2 regions of the Micromonospora sp. WMMD730 genome follow, and region 2 is predicted to be linked to the other one. Evidence: riboswitches for the same ligand, from Rfam matches in the RefSeq annotation. Region 2 holds a riboswitch; the other holds the start of a gene.

Region 1 (3,403 bases), 680 kb from region 2:
CCGAGGCGTCCGGCCCGTAGTCGGCGACGTAGAGGGTGTCGGTCTTCTGGTCGACGCCGATCCGGAACGGGTTACGGAAGCCCATGCCGAAGATCTCCGGACGGGTCTTCGCGGTGCCCGGGGCGAACAGGTTGCCCGTCGGGACGGTGTAGGTGCCGTCGTCCTCCGGGTGGATCCGGATCACCTTGCCGCGCAGGTCGTTGGTGTTACCGGCGCTGCGCTGCGCGTCGTAGTCCTGCCGGCCGGCCCGCTCGTCGATCGGCGTGAACGCGTTCGACTCGAACGGGTTGGTGTTGTCGCCGGTGGCGAGGTAGAGGTTGCCCTTCGAGTCGAAGGTCATGCTGCCGCCGGCGTGGCAGCAGGTGTTGCGCTGGGTGTCGACCTGGAGCACGACCTTCTCGGTGGCCTTGTCGATGGTGTCACCGTTGACGGTGAACCGGGACAGGTAGTTGCGCGGGGCGCCACCGGCCGGTGCGTAGTACAGGTAGATCCACTTGTTGGTGGTGAAGTCCGGGTCGAGGCGCAACCCGAGCAGGCCGTCCTCGTTGCCGGTGAACACGTCCAGCCGGGTCGCGGTGACCGTGTTGCCGGTGTCCGGCTTCACGATCTGCACCCGGCCGTCACGCTCGGCGTAGAACACCCGGCCGTCCGGAGCGATGTCCAGCTCCATCGGGTTGTTGGTGTTGCTGTCGAGGGTGATCTTCTCGAAGTTCGAGGTCTTGGTGGCGCCGCAGTCGGCGTTCTCGACCCCGGCCGCGGTGCGGATGCCGCCGAGCAGGTGGCTGAGGAACTCCGGCTCGGTGTACGACGCCTGGGTGTGGCCGCCACCGGTGTACCAGGAGCGACCGCCGTCGTAGTCCTGGCACCAGGCGGTGGGGTGGTCGGCGCCCATCGCGCCGGCACCCGGGCTGTAGGACTTCTCGTCCAGGCTGGCCAGCACGTGCACCTTGGAGCGGGGGTTGGTGCGGAAGTTGTACCACTCGTCGAACCGGGACCAGCGGGCCGGCAGGTCGGCGGTCGACGGGTGCGCGGGGTCCTCGACCTTGACGGTGGCCTGCTGGTTGGCCGGGTGGCCGGAGAAGTACGCGCCGACCAGGTTGCCGTACCAGGCCCAGTCGTACTCGGTGTCCGAGGCGGCGTGCACACCGGCGTAGCCGCCGCCGGCCTTGATGTAGCGCTCGAACGCGGCCTGCTGGGTGGCGTCGAGCACGTCACCGGTGGTGGAGAGCCAGATCACCGCCTGGTATTTCGCCAGGTTGGTGTCGTTGAAGGCGGCTCCGTCCTCGGTGGTGTCGACGGTGAACCCGTTGTCGGTGCCGAGCTTCTGGATCGCGGCGATGCCGGCCGGGATGGCGTCGTGCCGGAACGCGGCGGTCTTGGAGAAGACCAGGACCGAGAAGGGTTCGGCGGCTGCTGCCGCCGGTGCCGGTGCGGCCTGTGGCAGGGCCGCCGCGACGGGAGCGGCCTGGGCGGCGGTGCCGCCGATCAGGCCGCTGGCGAGTAGGGAGAGGGCCAGTAGACCGGCACCCAGTGGGCCGCGACGTGCGCGGCGATGGCGGGATGGAGACACTCCATGCTCCTTTTGTCCGTGCTGGACAGTGGTGGGGGCATGGGGACGACTCGCCGCAGACCGTCCCCGGTCGGATCGGTGTGGGCCCGCCGAGGTCCGCACCAGTGGCGATCAGGTGCGGGCCACGCCGAGGCTCCGCACCGGAATAATGTCGATCGGTTGAACAAATTAGCGCCGCTGGATTGGTTTCCGGCAAGGCATGAGCATGTAACGATTCGGTATCGGCGACTCGCTTTTCCGGCTTATGTGGATACAAGCCCACAACCGTACGCATCGATAGTCCTGGATCAATCTAACACCCCTTGGCGGATCAGCGGATCTGTCGTACGGTCACAGACACGTGACCCACGGGAGCCCGGTACACCGGGCTGAGAGGGGGGCTGAGAGCCCCCGACCGTAGAACCTGATCCGGGTAATGCCGGCGCAGGGAGGAGAGTTGCCGTGCCGTCCCTCGGCCGACTGCATCTGATCACCGACACCCGCCCCGGGTGCGACCCGCTCACCGTCGTACGGGCCGCCCTCCCGGTGGCCCGCGCCGACCTCGTCGTGCAGGTCCGGGTGACCGACGACACCACCGACCGGCAGGCGTACGACCTGGCCCGACGGGTACGCGCGCTCTGCGTGCCGTACGAGGCGACCTGCCTGGTCAACGACCGGCTGCACGTCGCCCTCGCGGTGGACGCCCACGGCGGCCACGTCGGCGCGGACGACCTGCCCGTCGCGGCGGCCCGCCGGATCCTCGGCCCCGCCGCCGTGCTCGGCGCGACCGCCCGGGAACCGGGTGCCGCCGCCCGGGCCGTCGCCGCCGGGGCCAGCTACCTGGGCGTCGGCCCGTGCCACCCCACCGCCACCAAGACCGGCCTGCCCGACCCGATCGGCCCGGCCGGCATCCGCGCCGTCGCCGCGGCCGTCGACGTGCCGGTGATCGCCATCGGCGGGGTCACCGCCGCCACGGTGCCGGCGCTGCGGGCCGCCGGGGCCCACGGGGTGGCGGTGGTCGGGGCGCTGTCCGCCGCCGCCGACCCGGGCCGGGCCACCGCCGAACTGATCGCGGCGCTGACGTGCTGACCCGGCCCGACGTCGCCATCGTGGGCGCGGGGCCGGTCGGGTTGGCGATCGCCTGGCGCTGCGCCACCCGGGGCCTGCGGGTGGCCGTGCACGACCCGGCCCCCGGCTCCGGCGCGTCCCGGGTCGCCGCCGGGATGCTCGCCCCGGTCGCCGAGGCGTACTTCGGGGAACGGGAGCTGACCGGGCTGCTCACCGCGTCCGCCGCCCGCTGGCCGGGTTTCGCCGCCGAACTGACCGAAGCCACCGCAACGGAGTTCGGCTACCGCACCGACGGCACCCTCGTCGTCGGGCTGACCGGGGACGACCTGGCCGAGGCACGCCGGCTCTGGTCGTACCAGCAGGGGCTGGGGCTGCCGATCAGCGCGCTGCGGCCGTCGCAGCTACGGGAGCGCGAACCGGCGCTGACCCCCCGGCTGCGCGGCGGCGCGGTCGCCCCCGGCGACCACCAGGTCGACCCGCGCCGGCTGGTCGACGCGTTGCGGGTCGCCGCCGGACAGGCCGGCGCGACCCTGCTGCCCGGCGCGGTGACCCGACTGGCCGAGGTGGACGCGCCCGTCGTCGTGGTCGCCGCCGGCTGCGGCGCCGCCGCGCTGACCGGGCTGCCGGTCCGCCCGGTCAAGGGCCAGGTGCTGCGGCTGCGCGCGCCCGACCACCGCCCGCCCGGCTTCCGGCACGTCATCCGGGGGTACGCCGACGGCGAGTCGGTCTACCTCGTCCCCCGCGACGACGGCGAGGTGGTGCTCGGGGCGACCGTCGAGGAACGCA
Region 2 (3,403 bases):
AACTCGCTGGTCCGGGTGAACCCGTTACTGAACGGCAGGGTCAGCAGGAAGGCGAAGAGGATCTGCACGCCGGTCTGGGCGACCCGCAGTTCCTGGAGCAGATCGGCGAAGTTGCGTTGCCATCGCTGCTTCTCGGATTCCTTCGACACGCGTTACCTCCGGTTCAGACGGTACGACCGACGGGGGCACCCCCCGTCGGCAGCAACGCCTGTGCCCGATCCGCAACCGCCCGAAACCGATTCACGAACCCCGATCGGGCCGCTGCGCCGACATCATCGGGCCGACCCGCGCACCCGGGCCAGGATCGCCTCGGCCAGCGGGCCCGGCGCCTCGTCGGGAATCCAGTGGGTCACCCCGGAGAGCACCACGAACCGGTAGTCCCCCGACACGTGCCGGACGCACGCCTGCGCGGCGGCCCGTCCGATCGCCACGTCCCGGTCGCTCCACACGTAGCTGGTCGGCACGCCCACCGGACCGACCGCCTTCATGTCCCGACCCGACATCGCCCGGTACCAGTTCAACGCCCCGGTCAACGCGCCGGGCGTCCGCAGCGGCCCGGCGTACCCGGCCACCCGGGCCGGGTCGCCGACGCCGGACAGCAGCCGGCGCAGCACCACCCCCCGCCCGGCCAGCAGCACCTTCTCCGCCAGGCCGGCCCGGCGGAACAACGCCATGTACGACGAGCGCGCCCGCTGCCGGCGGTCGGTGGCCAGCGCGTACCCGAAGGCGGCCGGATGCGGCACCGAGACCGCGGTGAGGGTACGCACCCGCTCCGGATGCCGCGCGGCCAACGCCCAGGCGACGACCGCGCCCCAGTCGTGCCCCACCACGTGCGCGGTGTCGACGCCCAGCGCGTCCAGCACCGCCACCGCGTCGGCGACCAGCTCCGGCAGCCGGTAGTCGGCCACCTCGGTGGGACGGGCACCGGGCGAGTAACCCCGCTGGTCGGGTGCGTACGTGCGCAGCCCGGCGGCGTGCAGGGCCGGCACCACCGCGTCCCACTCCCCACCGTGCTGGGGGAAGCCGTGCAGCAGCAGCACCACGTGGCCGCCCTCCGGGCCACCGGCCCGTACGTCGAACGTCAGTCCCCGCGCCGCTACCCGCATGATCGTCAGACTACCCAGCGACCCGGGCCCCGACCGGGCGTCGAATGCCGGGAACCATGACCTGCTGGGCCGTTGCCGCAGGTCGGTGCTAGCGTCTGCCGAGACAACTTCACATCCGACAGGGGAGCGCACAGCGCTGAGAGTGCGGGCACCGCCCGCAGACCCTCGAACCTGATCTGGGTAATGCCAGCGCAGGGAGTTCGGTCGACCTCCAGCCGCGCCGCCGTCCGGCTGCCGCCGGGCGCGGCGTGCGTCTTCTCCTGGTTCGATCTTCTGGACTGGGAGCACCGACATGCAGCACACCACCACCAACCGGTGGCGCACGATCGACATCGTGGTCGCCGCCGTGATCGCCGTGGCCTTCGGGGTCATCTTCTGGGCCTGGGGCCTGGTCTGGAAGGCCGCCGACCCGGTCTTCGCCGCCGCACCGGCCAGCCAGGCCGTGATGTACGGGGTGTGGCTCGTCCCGGCCGTGCTCGGCGGCCTGGTGATCCGCAAGCCGGGGGCGGCCCTGTTCTGCGAGGCCGTCGCCGCCACCGTCTCCGCACTGCTCGGTGCGGAGTGGGGCGGCGTCACCATCGTCCAGGGCCTGATTCAGGGTCTCGGCGCGGAGCTGGCCTTCGCCGCGTTCCGCTACCGGGCGTACCGGCTGCCGGTGGCGGTGCTCGCCGGGGCGATGACCGGGCTGAGCGCCGCCCTGTTCGACTTCTTCGTCTGGAACGCCGAGTACGCCCTGACCAGCTACCGCCTGCCGTACGCGGCGCTGACCGTGCTCAGCGCCGCCGTCGTCGCCGGTGTCGGCGGCTGGTACCTGACCCGGGCGCTCGCCGAGACCGGGGTGCTCGACCGGTTCCCCGCCGCCCGCGACCGCACCCTCGTCTGAGGCTGCCGTGGCGAGCGGGGAAGGGTCGGCGGTGTGGCCGGGGTGAGGCTGGTCGGCTTCGGCTGGCGGCACGCCGGGCGGCGGGCCTGGGCGGTACGCGGGGTCGACCTGCGCATCGACCACGGGGAACGGGTGCTGCTGCTGGGGCCGTCCGGGGCCGGCAAGAGCACCCTGCTCGCCGCGCTGGCCGGGCTGCTGCCGGCGGACTCCGGCGAGCGGGAGGGCACCGTCGAGATCGACGGCCTCGACCCGGCCAAGGCCCGCGAACGGGTCGGCACCGTCTTCCAGGACCCGCAGTCCCAGCTCGTGATGGCCCGCTGCGGCGACGACGTCGCGTTCGGCCTGGAGAACCGGGGGGTACCCGGCGACGAGATCTGGCCCCGGGTGGACGAGGCGCTGCGCCGGGTCGGTTTCCCGTACCACCGGGACCGGCCCACCGCGGCGTTGTCCGGCGGCGAGCAGCAGCGGCTCGCCCTGGCCGGGGTGCTGGCGCTGCGGCCGGGGCTGCTGCTGCTCGACGAGCCGACCGCCAACCTCGATCCGGCCGGCGCGGACCTGGTCCGCACGGCGGTGGCCGGCGCGTTGGACCCCGACACCACCCTGGTCCTGGTCGAACACCGGGTCGCCGACGCCCTGCCCCTGGTCGACCGGGTGGTGGTGCTGGCTCCCGGTGGCGGGGTCCGGGCCGACGGGACCCCGGAGGCGGTCTTCGCCGCGCACGGGGCCGCGCTCGCCGCCGAGGGGGTGTGGGTGCCCGGTCACCCCACGGTGACCCGGCGGGCCGCCGGACCGAAAGGCGCGGAGTTGCTCACCGCCGACCGGCTCGGCCTGCCGCCCCGGCTGGCCCCCACCGACCTGGCCGTACGCGCCGGCGAGGCGCTCGCCGTCCTCGGCCCGAACGGGGCCGGCAAGTCCACCCTCGCGCTGCTGCTCGGCGGCCTGCTCCGCCCCGGGGCCGGCCGGCTGACCGCCACCGCCGCCCTGGCCGACGGGGACACCCGTACGCCCCCGCACCGGTGGCGGGCCCCCGCCCTGGCCGGTCGGATCGGTTCGGTCTTCCAGGACCCGGAGCACCAGTTCGTCACCCGTACCGTCCGCGACGAACTGGCCCTCGGTCCGCGCCGGACGGGTCGCCCCGAACCGTCCGTCCGGGCCACCGTGGACGAGTTGCTGGAGCGGCTGCGGCTGACCCGGCTCGCCGGGGCCAACCCGTACACCCTCTCGGGTGGGGAGGCCCGGCGGCTCAGCGTGGCGACCGCCCTGGCCACCGCGCCCCGGCTGCTGATCTGCGACGAACCCACCTTCGGCCAGGACCGCCGCACCTGGGGTGAGCTGGTCGACCTCTTCGCCGACCTGCGCGACGCCGGACACGGCGTGGTCACCGTCACCCACGACGGGGACTTCGTCGCCGCGC

What was found. A riboswitch is a leader RNA that binds a small molecule or an ion and turns the genes downstream of it on or off. The one in region 2 is predicted to bind thiamine pyrophosphate.
Region 1: linked by a shared signal. The riboswitch ahead of thiE (thiamine phosphate synthase) and the one ahead of ACN265_RS05715 (ECF transporter S component) in region 2 are both predicted to bind thiamine pyrophosphate.

What each region holds. Positions count from the first base shown of each region.
Region 1 is NZ_JBMHML010000002.1:560,020-563,422, forward strand. Features, by position in the region: gene ACN265_RS02670 (ThuA domain-containing protein) at 1-1,570, opposite strand, end outside; TPP riboswitch at 1,908-2,017, shown strand; gene thiE (thiamine phosphate synthase) at 2,012-2,638, shown strand; gene thiO (glycine oxidase ThiO) at 2,632-3,403, shown strand, end outside.
Region 2 is NZ_JBMHML010000002.1:1,238,143-1,241,545, reverse strand. Features, by position in the region: gene ACN265_RS05725 (DUF6328 family protein) at 1-149, opposite strand, end outside; gene ACN265_RS05720 (alpha/beta fold hydrolase) at 273-1,106, opposite strand; TPP riboswitch at 1,217-1,322, shown strand; gene ACN265_RS05715 (ECF transporter S component) at 1,399-1,989, shown strand; gene ACN265_RS05710 (ABC transporter ATP-binding protein) at 2,023-3,403, shown strand, end outside.